DNA from 3 places in the Bradyrhizobium sp. Kon69 genome. Region 2 is predicted to be linked to each of the others. Evidence: riboswitches for the same ligand, from Rfam matches in the RefSeq annotation. Region 2 holds a riboswitch; each other region holds the start of a gene.
The links. A riboswitch is a leader RNA that binds a small molecule or an ion and turns the genes downstream of it on or off. The one in region 2 is predicted to bind cobalamin.

Region 1: another riboswitch for cobalamin. It lies ahead of AC0L3U_RS18990 (TonB-dependent receptor); the one in region 2 lies ahead of metE (5-methyltetrahydropteroyltriglutamate--homocysteine S-methyltransferase).
Region 3: another riboswitch for cobalamin. It lies ahead of AC0L3U_RS18905 (DUF1636 family protein); the one in region 2 lies ahead of metE (5-methyltetrahydropteroyltriglutamate--homocysteine S-methyltransferase).

What each region holds. Positions count from the first base shown of each region.
Region 1 is NZ_JBVVOS010000013.1:148,044-153,004, reverse strand. Features, by position in the region: gene AC0L3U_RS18995 (PepSY domain-containing protein) at 1-1,107, opposite strand, end outside; gene AC0L3U_RS18990 (TonB-dependent receptor) at 1,119-3,467, opposite strand; cobalamin riboswitch at 3,584-3,785, opposite strand; gene AC0L3U_RS18985 (histidine phosphatase family protein) at 3,858-4,430, shown strand; gene cobT (nicotinate-nucleotide--dimethylbenzimidazole phosphoribosyltransferase) at 4,431-4,961, opposite strand, start outside.
Region 2 is NZ_JBVVOS010000009.1:179,552-184,512, reverse strand. Features, by position in the region: gene metE (5-methyltetrahydropteroyltriglutamate--homocysteine S-methyltransferase) at 1-1,392, opposite strand, end outside; cobalamin riboswitch at 1,492-1,691, opposite strand; gene AC0L3U_RS14520 (4Fe-4S binding protein) at 2,477-2,680, opposite strand; gene AC0L3U_RS14515 (EAL domain-containing response regulator) at 3,257-4,471, opposite strand.
Region 3 is NZ_JBVVOS010000013.1:130,226-135,186, forward strand. Features, by position in the region: gene cobD (threonine-phosphate decarboxylase CobD) at 1-69, shown strand, start outside; gene AC0L3U_RS18895 (cobyric acid synthase) at 58-1,506, opposite strand; gene cobO (cob(I)yrinic acid a,c-diamide adenosyltransferase) at 1,517-2,152, opposite strand; cobalamin riboswitch at 2,193-2,410, shown strand; gene AC0L3U_RS18905 (DUF1636 family protein) at 2,506-2,889, shown strand; gene cobW (cobalamin biosynthesis protein CobW) at 2,886-3,920, shown strand; gene cobN (cobaltochelatase subunit CobN) at 3,920-4,961, shown strand, end outside.

The DNA.
Region 1 (4,961 bases), on a different contig from region 2:
GGCCGCAAGGCGCGCGGTCAACCGCTGGACCTCCTGCACATCCAGAGATCCCGTTGGTCCGCCGCGGCGCGCATCCCCTGCCTTGATCAAGGTCTGAGCGGCAAGTCCCGTGCGATCCCGCCGATAGAGAGTGCCGTTGAAGGCAAACCATTCGATCTCGCGGGTCGACGGCGATACAGGCTGCCGATCGAGCGATGCAGCCGCCGACCAGTTCGGTGCAGCGTTCATCACGCTGGATTCGGCCGAGGTCAATTGCCCACGCGAGAACAGCCGGCCGTGATCCATGGAGAGCCAGCCGCTGAAAATCCAGGTCAGTACGAACACCATGGCCGCGAGGCCGATGAGATGATGCAGGGCATGCCAGCCACGATAGGGCGAGCCGATCAGACCGCCTCGAGGTTTGATCCGCGCAAGCCCGAGCACAGCGCCAAGCAACGCCGCGATCAGGGCCAGCAGCGACAAGGTCCAGACCACCCGATCCCACAGCGACCAGTTGCTTCGCAGGACTGTTGGATAGATCCAGTGCAGCACGCTCCCGACGAGATTCCATCCGCGCTCGCGGCGCGTCGTATCCAGGACGATCTCGCCGGTGAGCGAGGAGACATAGAGCTCCGTTGCGGCGGAGTCCCCCAGGGTAGCCCGAAACAAGGGCCGATGGCGGTCAAAGCCGTTCGGCACGCTCCATTGGTCGTAGTCCGAGCGCGCAACGATCGCGGCCCGCGCGGCATCTAGCCCGCGGCTGCGGGCGTGATCTCGCGCGATGGCTAGCGCGACGTCGGAAGACGCGACCGACGCGCCGGCCCCGTCGGAGGCACGAACAGCGCCCGCGCGCGACGGCCCCGCGACGACATAGACCGGTCCGTCGTTGCGCTGGATCAGACGAATGCGCGTCGCATCCGCGATCCCGCTCGCGGCCACGGCATCGGCGACCGCAAGCTGCCTCGTCTCAGCGCGATCGAGCGGCAGGAGCCCGGCAAAGCGTTCCGCTTCCGTCAACGACGGAAACGGAACGAAGTGCATCACGATTCCCGTCGCGAACCACATCGCGAACAGCAGGCAGAACGCGATCCCGAGCCATCGATGCAGCAGGACGATCGCGCGCATCATCGATCAGCATCCTACCATTTGAACGCGGCCGAGAGTTCATAGGTGCGCGGCGCGCCCAGCAGGATCTGGTCGGGATAGAACGGATCGCCCCAGATCGCATAACGCTTGTCGGCGATGTTGCGCACCCGGAAGGTCAGGCGGGCCTGATCGACCGCATTGAACACGGTCTTGGGGATGTCGACGAAGGCATAGACATCGGCCACGGTGTAGGCCTTCAGCGTCACGGTGTTGGCATCGGCGTTGTAGCGGTCGCCGACGTGGCGGCCGGTGATGCCGAGCTCGACCGCCCATGGCGTGAAGAACCGGTACGACGCGCCGGCATTGGCGACGACGCGCGGCACGTTCGGCGGCGTGTTGCCGGAGAACGAGCCGCCGACAAAATCGTAGTCGGCGTAGCGCGCATCGACATAAGCGATGTTGCCCCAGAGACGCAGAGGCTCGATCGGCCGCACGGACGCGGCGAGCTCCACGCCCCTTGATTCCTGCCGCCCGGCCAGGTTGAGCTGCATGCCGCCGGCCGCTGCATAGACGTTCTTGCGCAGGATGTCATAGGCCGAGAACGACCACTCCGCTCGATTGTCCCAGAACAGGTGCTTGACGCCGGTCTCGTAGGTGCGCGCGGTGGTCAGGTTGAGCGGATCGGTCGGATTGAGCAGGAAGATGTTGTTGGCCGCGATGTCGGCGCCGGTCGCATATTGGCTGAAGAAGGTCAGGCCCGGAACGGCTTCCCAGGTGTAGCCGATACGGCCCGTCGTCGGGACCCAGGATTGCGAGAACGGGAAACCCGCGTTCACAAGCCCGGTCTTGTCGGTCGAGTTGCGGTCGAGCCCGATATGCTCGACGCGGAGGCCGCCGACCAGCGCGAAGGTCCGTGTCAACTTCAACCGGTCCTCGAACGACAGCGCCTCGTTATCGATCCGCGCGGTCTGCTGCTTAGTCGTGAGCAGGCCGTAATAGCCGCGATCGGGATTGACCAGCGAGACGGAATCATCGGGGAAATTTGCGGCGCCCGGCCTCACGAAATCAAGGTAGCTTGACGACAGCGTCGTGACCAAGCGGTTGTCAAAGCCGGCGATATTCGCATCCCAGATCAAGTCGGTGATGTTGCCGACCAAGCGTTGGCTGTGCGCGACATAGAAGCGCCCACGGTCGACCATGTTCGTCCCGGAATTGAACGCCTCGACCTCGTTGTTGAGCCACGTGCGCTCTGCGCCATAACCATAGGCCTGGCTCTTCAGCGTCAGGTCGGGCGCCAGCTTCAGCTCGAAACCGCCGCGCAGCCACACCTCCTTCGCCACGTTCTTGTTGTCGAGGACGTTGTAGTTGGTGTTGAAGGTGCGGTCGTCGATCGTGACGGCCCCGAGATCAGTCTTGTTGAAATAAGTGCCGGAGACGATCCCCGTCGTCGCATGCGAGCCGCTGAAGGCAATCGGCACCAGCGGCGCACCCCAATAGGCTTTCGAGCGGTCTTCCCGATACTCGATCGCGCCCCAGACCTTGAGACTGTCGGAGATGCGGTAGTTGAGCTGGCCCGACACGTCGAGCGTCTTGGTGTTGGTGTCGTCGGCAAAGCCGTTGAGCGAGGAACGGCTGACGTCGAAGCGGTAGTCCAGCCCCTGCACATTGGTGCTGCCGCCCGAGCCGTAATGCGCCCGGAACGAATTGAGCGAATCCCAGGAGAAGTCCGCCTCGTTCCGGACCGGACCGGTGTGCGGCTGCTTGGTGACGAAATTGATCGCGCCGCCGGCGGCGCCCTCGCCTGACATCAGTGACGCCGGCCCCTTCAGGAATTCGACAGCCTCCAGATTGGCCGTGTCCATGATCCGCGAAGTCATGTTCTGCGGACCGATCTTGATGCCGTTGTAGAGCGTGTTGATCTGGCTGTTGGTGAAGCCGCGCATGGAGAAAGCCGACGGCTCGGCCGGATTGTCGCCCGCTGTGACACCCACCGCTCCCTGCGCGACGTCGGACACGGTGCGATAGCCCTGCTCGCGCATGATTGCGGCCGAGATCACCTCCACGGTGGCGGGTGTTTCGCGCACGGTCAGGCCGAGGCGCGAAGCGCTTTCGGCAACGGCGTTGGTGTTGAGCGGCGTCTGTGCCGCCGTGGTCGGCACGACGGGCTTGGGCACTGCGGATGCAGTCTCCGGCCGGCGCGCTGCTGCGCGGCGTGAGCTCTGCGTGTCCCGTCCGGCCGGCCTGGCCTGCCTGCGGGATTGTGGCGCCGACACCTCGACGGGCGGCAGTGGCTCGCGGGCCTGCTGCGCCAAGGCCGCTGGCATGTCGATGGCGACGAAAGATGTGAGAGCGGCGGATGCCAGTAGGAAACGGCGTGGTCGTACGATACGAAGGGAAAACACGGTCTTGGACCTCGGAGTGACGTCAGTGGCACGTCACCGCGAACCAGGGTCCCATCGTCCGGCTTGCAGCCTTCCGATGAAGCCGAATGTCTGTACTCCCCGACCGACATCTTCGCGTGTGACCACGGCTGACGGCAGGTCTCCTGGCTCGCGGGTCATTACCTTGCGTCGCCTTCCCGGGACCGAGATACCCAGTGGCATGTGATGCAAGATTCGCCGCTTACAGTTGCGGGGGCAGCCACGGCATTGGGGACAATGTCCCCGCACCGCATTCCCTTTTCATCCCCTCTCGGGGAAACCGTCGCGAGCATCTAGGATTACGATCCAGACAGAGTCAATGTGCCAGTTGCGGCGTTATTGCCACAACGAGCAGTTTCCTTGGAGATAAGCATGGAAGGCGAGACCTTCCTTTGGCTGATACGACATGCGCCCGTCGATGGCGTCAAAGGGACGATCCATGCCGCCGACGCACCGGCCGATCTCGGCGCTCGCGCGCAGCTGGAGGCGTTACGGCAGCGCCTGCCGCGGGACGCGGCGAGCTATGCGAGTCCGTCGCGGCGCACGGTCGAGACGGCCCGCGCGCTGGGGCTCGAGCCGCTGCAGCTGGACGAGTTCAGCGAGCAGAACTTTGGCGACTGGACCGGCCGTCGGCACGACGAGCTCGCCGCGACCGGTGGCGAGGCCTATGCACGGTTCTGGAGCGATCCTGCGCGCGGACGGCCGCCGGGCGGCGAAAGCTTTGAGGAACAGGTCGCGCGCGTCCGGCTGGGTCTGTCAAGGATCGGCGCCGGGGCCGCGACGCTCGTCGTGCATTCCGGCACGATCCGCGCGGCGCTGTGCATCGCGCTCGATCTGACCCCACAAGCCGCCCTGCGCTTTGTGATCGATCCGCTGTCGCTGACCCGGATCGACCGGCTCGCGACCGGCTGGCGCGTCGTCTGCGTCAATCAGCCGATGATTTGATCAGGCCGGACGATCAGGCACATTGGCCTGCGCAAAGGTCGCCATGCCATTGTGGAGCGCACAGGCCGACCGCACCAGCGGCAGCGCGATGGCCGCGCCCGATCCTTCGCCGAGCCTGAGATCGAGGCTGATCAGCGGCTGCAGATTCAGCGCGCGAAGCACCAGCCGATGGCCCTGCTCGGCGGATTGATGCGAGGCCAGCAGGAACGGCTGGCACGAGGGGTTGAGCCGCGCCGCCGCCAGCGCCGCCACCGACACGATAAAGCCGTCGATCAACACGGGGATGCGGCGCTGTGCAGCCGCGATAATTGCACCGCAGATGGCCGCAATCTCGAGACCGCCGACGGCGCACAGGATCTTTTCGGGCGAAGCGCCCGCAATGCCATGGCGTGCGATCGCAGCGTCGATCACCCGCGCCTTGTGCACACGGCCGGCCGCGTCAACGCCGGTCCCGCTGCCCGCGATCTCCTCAGCGCTCACACCGAGCAAGCCGGCCGCGATCGCCGCCGATGTCGTGGTGTTGCCGATTCC
Region 2 (4,961 bases):
ATGAGCTGCACGCGCATTGCGGACGTCCGCCGTTTGCGGAAAGGATCCGATGGTTGTGGTTGGAAACATCGGCAATGCGAAGGCGACGCGCTGGACGTCGGCGCGCTGGGTGAACGCACTGCGACGGCGACGCATGCTATCGTCGATCGCGGCCATTCGTCCGGCGACGTTCGCACTGTGGATCTTCGGCGATGTTTCGCGGGTGACGGATGCATCCTCTGAGAGCGTGAGTTCATCGGTCACGTCGGCAGCATGGCCAGCCAGCGCTTTGCCCAATATCGAAAGTTCCTTGATCTTCTGCACTGAGAACGCCAACCACGTCTTCAGATTGGGATCGAGATCGATCTCTAGTTCAATGTCGGTCGGAACATGAAGCAGCGAGCAGGAGGGGGCAATCTGAACACGGTCCCTGCCCAGTTTTTTGACCATAGGAGCAAGTTGGTCGAGTAGCGCCGGCAGATTAGAGCGCCACACGTTGCGACCATCAACGACACCGAGCGAGACCACGAGATCTCTACCTGCTCTGGCGACAATCGCGTCCAACTGGTCAGGTGCACGAACCAGGTCGACATGAACCCCGGCAACGGGCAAGGCCAAGACTGTTTCAAGATTGTCGCCGACACCCCCGAAGTATGTGGCCACCATGATTTTAAGGGCCGGCACGGCCTTAGCGAAATGAGCATAGGCCCGGCGGACAGCGGCCCGAGATGCTTCGTCGACGTCCATCACTAGGCATGGCTCGTCGAGCTGAACCCATTCAGCGCCGCGCGAGGCTAGTTCGCGGAGAACATCGACATAGACGGGGAGGAGTCGATCAAGCAGCGACAGCGGATTGAATGCGGGATTTACGCTTTTGCCGAGCTTCAGGAAAGTGACTGGGCCCACTAGGACGGGCCGCGTCTGATAACCGAGGCTTCTTGCCTCCTCATATTCCTCGATCGGCTTCCGAGAGGCATACTTAAAGATCTGATCCTGGTGAAATTCCGGCACCATGTAGTGGTAGTTCGTATCGAACCACTTCGTCATCTCCTGTGCGGCTACGCCGGGCCCATGCTGAGCGTGACCACCGTCTTGAGCGCCACGCGCCATGGTGAAGTAGGTTTTAAGCGACACAGGACCTTCGTTCCAGCCGTAAACGTCGGGAATGGCGCCAACCATTAGGCTGGTATCGAGCACATGGTCGTAGAGCGAGAAGTCATTCGAAGGAATGACGGTCGCACCGCGGGATTTCTGCCGTGCCCAATTAGCGGCACGAAGTCCACTCCCCGCCTCGAGGAGCTCGGCTTCGCTGGATTTTCCCGCCCAGTAGCTCTCGAGTGCGAATTTGAGTTCGCGTCGTGGGCCGATGCGTGACGTCCCCAGTGTGGCAACGGGAAGCGAAAGGATTGACATAGCTTAGACCCCATGTTGGGGCAAAGGCCATGGCGGACGCAGACAGCGAACATCGCGTGAGCGACAACTGCTTGGCGCACACCGGGACGCCCCGCCCGTGGACGATATCTTGTCGAGGCAGGTCTCCTGGCTCACGGGTCGTCGCTGCTGTCCGGCCTTCCCGAAGCCGCATGGCTTCAGTGACTTCGTTGGACAGCGGCTCGCCGCTTACAGTTGCGGGGGCAGCGCCGGCATTGCACCGGCTTCCCTCTTAGCTCCGGATCAAACGAAATCCGGAGACCGCGACGGCTTGAAATTATGCGCACGAGGATCGATGCGTCAACCTACCGATTCTCGCTGCGACATTGCCCAAGCGATTACGAGCGCACTAGGCGGGTACGACGGTCTTGCTCGCGGCCTGGTGAACACGCCCTGATCCGTGGAGGCTCCGCTTGTGAAATGCATTCGCTCCCTGCTCGCGTAACGGTTGAGCTCCACCACCGGAACGAACCCGGGCCGCTTTCGGTATCTGTGTGATCGCGAGGAGGCGACCTTCCGTCAGCAGCTTTTCGAACCTGCGCGTCAGGAAGGTGCGATCATCCTCGGCCGGCATCCGTTTGGTCACAGCCCACGAGGCTCCCTAAAAATTTCGAAAGCCGGATTGCTCCAGGACCGCACGGATGATCAGGTCGGCTCCTTGGTGTTCGGCGGGCCCGCGACCAGGCACGAGGTCGACCGCTCCGTGAGGTTGGCCAAGATGATCTTCTCGGTGCACTAGGTGTTCACGTGCTGAGCGACTTTTGCGTCGGCTTCGATGCGTCGGTGGCCGCTCGACGCCGGTCTGCCTCGCCTCGACTCGCGGCGAGCGACGATAGGCCTTAACGCGGCCACTGAGCATCGAGGGCCTTGTCCTTGTTCGTGACAAATTCGACGGTGTCCTCCGACAGAGCCCTTTGAGGGGTTCCTCGGAGTCGCTCAGCGCCTTAAGCTCATAACGATGTTAATCGACCTCGATGCGCCCCATGCGGTCGTGGTCTCCTCAAGGTCCCACATCTACAACTTCGTTCGCGAAATCGAGCGATGAGGCCTTTTGGTCGCGGGCTGCCTATCCTGTCTTGGACGGGACACAGGTGTCAGGGACCGGACAGACCACCGCGCATTGCGGCGTGTCGCAATGGCCCTCGCACTCCGTACATTTTTTGGCATCGATAACGTAAATGTCGCGCTTCAGACTGATCGCCGCGTTGGGACACTCGAACTCACATGCGCCACAAACGGTGCATTGCGAAGCGACGATCTTGTAAGCCATGCCTTCCGACTCCTTAGGCGAGCGATGCCATGGGCGATCCCTTTCAAATGCCGTGCCAAACGCAGACGCGCTCAATGTTGGGCAATTTGCCCAATTCGGCTGTCCCGGGTCTGAGACCATGTTGCATCTGCGACAGCAACAGGTCGCTTCAATTTCAGGCTACGAGCCCTCGGGCCCTCTTGCGAGAGTCAGTCGCGACTTGACGCTGGAAGCGTCCGTCGGTTTGTTTGGCACGTCAGCGCGGGGGCAAGCGAGGCTGACGCTTCCTCAACCGGCGACGGCAAAAACCGCCAACGGACGCAGGTCTACGTTGGATCTCGGCAAACCTCCGGTCACACACCCCGACTGGAGGTTTGTGCAAGCCTCGCTCATGGCTGCAACGCTAGCTGCGCGGAGGACTCGCTGGAGGCTTGCCAAAACGGGCTTGTGGTATAACAAGCTTCGGAGGGAAATGAAGTGGCGGCGGGACGAGCGACACTGGCCTTGCAGACCGAATTGCACTCAGCCTCATGCCTGGTGCCGAGTAGGCATGGCGGTGCTCGTGAGCGTCGCTTGGCCGCACTCAGCCACTCGCAACTATTTTAGACCAGCTGGAGCAGGGTTGAAAGATGACTGTGCAAATTGCTTCAGTGGCATGGCTTTTCCGAACAGATGGCCCTGCGCAAGGTCGAAGCCGAGTTCGGCCACGGCAATTAGGTCAGCCTGGCTCTCCACACCTTCGGCGACGGTGCGCACATTGTACTCTTTGGCTAGATCGACGATATGGCGGCACACCGTTCGCTTGAGGGGCCCATTCGCGCAGCCGCCGACGAACTGACGATCCACTTTCAATTTCATGAACGGGAATTTTGTCCTCCCCATCAGCTGCGGCCAATTGGCACCGACATTGTCGATTGCAAGGCCAATGTTGTGAAAGCGAACCTCACGCGCAACCTCGACCAGGAGATCTAGGTTCTGGATCGCTTCCACGCTCTCGATTTCAATCGTCAAACCGCCGAAAGCGGCGTGCGACGGCATGCGCCGACAGAGATCGCGTACTGCCTGCGGGTCAATCAGGAATGCTGCCGGGAGATTGATGGAGAGATCGATCGAAGTTTGCTGCTCCAGAAGATACTGCCAATCCTTGATCGCGCGGTCGATCACGAACTGCGACAAGTTCCTAAAATGCGGATCGTGAGGTTCCGGGATGAAATAGGCCGGTGGAACAACGCCCCAGGTCGGGTGCCGCATTCGCACATGCGCCTCGGCGCCGCGGCGGCTAAGGGTACACGCGTCAAACTTCGGCTCATACCAGAGCTCAAGCCAGCCAGCGTGTAAGGCTTCTCCGACATGGACCGCGGGACGGGGCGCCGGCTCTCTTGGCAAGAGCATGCCGATCCGATCGCGCAACGTCTCGGCTGCAAACGGCGCCCTGAGCGGCGGCAGCATAGCAAGTCCATATTCACTGCCGACCTGCTGCACTGCCGCCATGATGATCGACTCGCGCGCTCCGAACGCCAGCACTCGGCCTGCAAATTCTTCGCGCACCAGTATCTCGAGCAATCGTCCAGGCTCGATGCGGTCCGAGCCAATGCCGAGCAGGATCAGATCAGGGAACTCCGTGCGGAGTACATGCGGCAACTCATCAGCAGTCCTGCATTCGCTGATAACAAATCCCATATCCTCCAGCACATCCCGTAGAAAGGCGCGCAGATGCCGCTTGCCGACGGCCAGGCATGCCCGCGGCCGCACCTTACGTTGCCCGAAGATTACAGGTTTCCGTCTGACCAGTTCGGCCTGCCCATGTTCCATCGCAACCACTCCCGTTCCGTGACGGTGCCTTAAACGAGGAGCGAAGGTCCAAACAAGCTGTGCTTCCCGATATCTTTCGATTGTTCGAGATAAGCTTAAGATAGTGCATTAGTGTGCAAAATCTTTCGCGATCTTGCTCAGACGATTTTATCGGGCGCACGCGTATGATACCTGTCGCGCTTCGCGCAACTTTGTACGATGTCGTACGCGAGGTGGGAATCTCTCCTTCGGACGGACCGAGCTGACGCTCTATGGCGCTGCGATCATCGTGGCGCACGATTTATTGAATAGAGTAGTTCGTGAGCGACGATCGGCAATCACTCTTACGAACGTTTGATCGACATGACCGGCGTGTGCCGTTTGGTGATTGTTTTCCAATCGAAGGCAGCCCATCATGAGTTCGCAGCTGCTCAAGCCGCAGTCGATTCTGAGAACGGCAATGGCTTGCAATTACCTCAGCTCTGTTGCCTATAGCGAGTGTGGACGTGCT
Region 3 (4,961 bases), on a different contig from region 2:
TGGCTGCGCCTCGGACTTCCGGGCGGCGAATCCGAATGGTCGCGCCTGGCCGAGGCTCTAGCGCGCTAGCGCGAGCAGGCCTTCGACGTCGAGATGGGCTTCGATGTGATCGGCGAGCGCATCGAGCGCACTCTCGACCCTGGCGTGATAGGGCTCGCGGCCTGCGGGAATGTCGAGCTTCGCCAAAAACGCCTTGCGGAACTCATCCGACGTGAACAGGCCGTGCAGATAGCTGCCCTGCACGCGCCCGTCGCGTGAGATCGCGCCTTCCGGTTCGCCGTTCAGCCTTGCGAATGGCCGCGCGCAATCGGGGCCGTCGGTGCGGCCGATGTGAATTTCGTAGGCTTCGATCGGCTGATCCGTCGCGGCGTGCACGGCCGCGACACGCGTCAGCGTCTTCTGCGGGCTCATCACCGTCTCGACATCCAGAAGTCCGAGACCCGCTGTGTCGCCTGCAGGTCCCTCGATCCCATCGGGATCAGTGACGCTGTGTCCGAGCATCTGATAGCCACCGCAGAGGCCGAGCACATGGCCGCCTCTGCGGTGATGCGCCAGCAGATCAATGTCCCAGCCCTGGGCGCGCAGGAAGGCGAGATCGCCGCGCGTGGATTTCGAGCCGGGGATGATGACGAGCCTGACGTCGCCGGGAATGGCCTCGCCCGGCCGCACCATCACGAGATCGACGCCGGGCTCGAGCTTGAGCGGATCGAGATCGTCGAAATTGGCGATCCGCGACAGCGCGAGACAGGCGATCTTGCATTGGCCCGGCTTGCGCGCATCGCTCAGGCCGAGCGCATCCTCGGCCGGCAGCTCGCCGGCGCGCGCGAACCAGGGCAGCACGCCGAAGCCGCGCCATGCGGTCTTTTCTTCGATGAGCTTATAGCCGTCGTCGAATAGCGTGGGATCGCCGCGGAACTTGTTGATGACAAATCCCTGGATCATCGCGGCATCATCCGGGTCGATCACCGTCTTGATGCCGACGAGTTGCGCGATGACCCCGCCGCGGTCGATGTCGCCGACCAGCACGACCGGCACGTCGGCCTTGCGCGCAAAACCCATATTGGCGATGTCGGCCTTGCGCAGGTTCACCTCGGCCGGGCTGCCTGCGCCCTCCACCAGCACGAGATCGGCGCGCGCCTTCAGCCGCTCGAAGCTCTCCAGCACGGCGCCCATCAACGACGGCTTCATCGCCGCATATTCACGCGCACGCGCGGTCGCGATGCGTTTTCCCTGCACGATCACCTGCGCGCCGACATCGGTCTCGGGCTTGAGCAGCACCGGGTTCATGTCGGTGTGCGGCTCGACGCCGGCGGCGAGCGCCTGGAGCGCCTGGGCGCGGCCGATCTCGCCGCCGTCGACGGTGACGGCGGCATTGTTCGACATGTTCTGCGGCTTGAACGGGAGCACGCGCAGGCCGCGTCGCACAAAGGCGCGCGCGAGGCCGGCGACGATGAGCGATTTGCCCACGTCCGAGCCGGCCCCCTGGATCATCAATGCGCGCGCCATCGCGAGTTTCTTAGAACTCGACGCCGGCTTGCGCCTTGATGCCTGAGCGGAAGGGATGCTTGACCAGCGTCATCTCGGTGACGAGATCGGCGATCTCGATCAGCTCGTCCTTGGCGTTGCGGCCGGTGAGCACGACATGCGTCATCGGCGGCTTCTGCGTCGTGAGGAAATCGACAACTTCGGCGATGTCGAGATAGTCGTAGCGCAGCGCGATGTTGATCTCGTCGAGCACGACCATGCGGAGATTCTGGTCGAGGATCAGCTCCTTGGCCTTCTCCCAGCCGGCGCGGGCGGCCGCGATGTCGCGGGCGCGGTCCTGCGTCTCCCAGGTAAAGCCTTCGCCCATGGCGTGGAATTGGCAGAGGTCGCCGAAATGGCCGGTGAGCATGCGGCGCTCGCCGGTATCCCAGGCGCCCTTGATGAACTGCACGACCGCGCATGGGAAGCCATGGGCGACGCAGCGGACGATCATGCCGAAGGCCGAGGAGGACTTGCCCTTGCCGGCGCCGGTGTGGACGATGATGAGGCCCTTTTCGCCGCTCTTGGTCGCCATGATCTTGTCGCGGGCGACCTTCTTCTTCGCCATTTTCGAGGCGTGACGGGCGTCGGTTTCGTCGGCCGTCTGGGTATCCGGTTCTGACGTCATCGGACGGGGTCCTTCGGCTTGACAAGAGGCGGTCGGGGGCAAATGGTGGCCCGACGTTGGTTCCTGTCCTACGACAGGCGAAGAGGGAATGCGATAGGGTCCGAATCGGCAAGATTTGGTTCCAAAATGCAGCCGCCCCCGCGACCGTGACCGGAGAGATGCCCGAAGCCACTGATCCCCATGGGATCGGGAAGGCGGGGATCGAAGGGGAAACCCTGCTCCGGAAGCCGGGAGACCTGCCAACGCGGACGATTTTGGACCGGCGGACGGGGTGTTCCGCGACGGGGAAACGGGCCTTCGCAAGAACGGTTCGTGGGCCTCTTCGCTTCCCGCTGTTTATTCTGGATGAAGCGATGACCGTCACACTTCATGTCTGCATCACCTGCCGCGCCGGCGAGACGCTTGGCGAGGGCGAGACGACGCCCGGCAAGCGCCTGCATGGCGCGATCCTCGAGGTCGGCGTGCCCGACGGCGTCAGCGTGGTTCCCGTCGAATGCCTGTCTGCATGCAACCAGGGTTGCTCGGTCGCGCTCAGCGCTCCCGGCCGCTGGTCCTATGTCTATGGTCGCCTCTCGGATGTGAATGCGAGCGATGTGGTCGCGGGTGCGGCGGCCTATGCAGCCGCGCCCGACGGCCTCGTGCCCTGGCGCAGCCGCCCGGAGATCTTCCGCAAGCAATCGCTTGCCCGCATTCCCCCCATTCTTCCCTTGGCCGTCGTGCCGGAGGCCGCCGAATGAATTCGCTCGCAAAAGTCCCGGTCACGGTTGTCACGGGCTTTCTCGGCTCCGGCAAGACCACACTGATCCAGCATCTGCTTGCCAACGCCAACGGCAAGAAGCTGGCGGTGCTCGTCAACGAGTTCGGCAGCGAAGGCGTCGATGGCGAGATTCTGAAATCCTGCGCCGATGCGAATTGCCCGGAAGAGAACATCATCGAGCTCGCCAATGGCTGCATCTGCTGCACTGTCGCCGACGATTTCATTCCGACCATGGAGAAGCTGCTGTCGCGGCCGGTGCGGCCCGATCATATCCTGATCGAGACCTCGGGCCTGGCTCTGCCCAAACCGCTGCTGAAGGCGTTCGACTGGCCGGAGATCCGTTCGCGCATTACGGTCGATGGCGTGATCGCGCTCGCCGACGCCGAAGCTGTTGCTGCTGGCCGTTTCGCGCCCGACCCAATTGCCGTCGAAGCGCAGCGCGCGGCGGACGGCAATCTCGACCATGAGACGCCACTGTCGGAAGTGTTCGAGGACCAGATCGCCTGCGCCGACATCGTGCTGCTGACCAAGGCGGATCTTGCGGGTGCGGCAGGGCTCGAGACAGCCAAGGCGGCGATCACCGCCGAGATGTCGCGCCGCGTGCCGATGCTGGCGATCACCGACGGTGCGATCGACGCGCGCGTCATCCTCGGTCTCGGTGCTGCCGCCGAGAACGATCTCGCCGCGCGTCCCTCGCATCACGACGGCGAGGAGGATCATGAGCACGACGATTTTGCGTCCGTCGTGATAGATCTTCCCGAGGTCACCGATATCGACGCGCTGGTCGCATCCGTTCAGCGGCTGGCGCGCGAGCAGAATGTGCTGCGCGTCAAGGGTTACATCGCGGTGGAGGGCAAGCCGATGCGTCTCTTGCTGCAAGCGGTCGGCGAGCGCGTGCGCCACCAGTTCGACAAGCCCTGGGGCGCGGGTGCGAGGCGGTCAAAGCTCGTGGTGATCGGCGAGCACGGAAACATTGATGAAGCCGCGATCAAGGCGGGACTCGGTATCTGATGCACGTCGTCTTCCGCGAGAGCCGCGGTCTCGAGGAGACCGCGATACCAAGGGACATCGGCCAGGACCCGGCCGATCTCGTGGTGCTCTCGTATTCGGATTCCGATCTTGCCGCATTCGCGGCCGGTTGGCGCCGTGGCCGCGACAGCCTGCCCTCGTTACGGCTCGTCAATCTCGCCGAACTCCGTCATCCGCTCTCGGTCGACACCTATATCGAGCGCACGCTGGCGCAGGCGCGCGGCATCCTCGTGCGTCTGATCGGGGGTGAGTCCTATTGGTCGTATGGGCTCGCGGCCCTGCAGCAACTGGCGAAGGAGCGCGGCATCGTGCTGGCCGTGCTGCCGGCCGACGGTCGCGACGACACGCGGCTGGACGCGTATTCGACCCTGCCGGTCTCGACATTGCGACGGCTCAAGGTGCTCTGCGACACCGGCGGCCCCGTCGCATCGCAAGCCGCGATCGCGCAGCTTGCGCTGGCTTCGGGCCTCTATGCGGGTCCTGTTATCGGCTCGATGACCGTGCCCGAGATGGGCTTTTACGATCCGGCGCGCGGTGTCATCGCCGCGCCCGCGTCGAGTGAGGGCAGGCCGCGCGCGCTCGTGGCCTTCTATCGCTCCTATCTCACCGCCGCGGACACCGGCCCGGTCGATGCCCTGATCGGCGCATTGCGCGAGAAGGGGTTCGACGCGCATGGTGTGTTCGTCACCTCGCTGAAAGCCGCGGGGGTTGCGGATTGGTTGCGCGAGTATCTGGCGCAAAATCCTCCGGCCGCGATCGTCAATGCGACGGCATTCTCGGCGATGGGCGACGACGGCACGACGCCGTTCGATGCCGCATCCTGCCCGGTGTTCCAGGTCGCGCTCTCCACGGCACGGCGCGAGGATTGGGCGAGTTCGCTCCGGGGGCTGTCGCCCGGCGACCTCGCGATGCATGTGGTGCTGCCCGAGGTCGACGGCCGGCTGTTTGCGGGCGTGGTCAGCTTCAAATCGGCCGCGATGCGCGATCCCGATTTGCAATTTTCGCATCTGGCACACAGGCCCG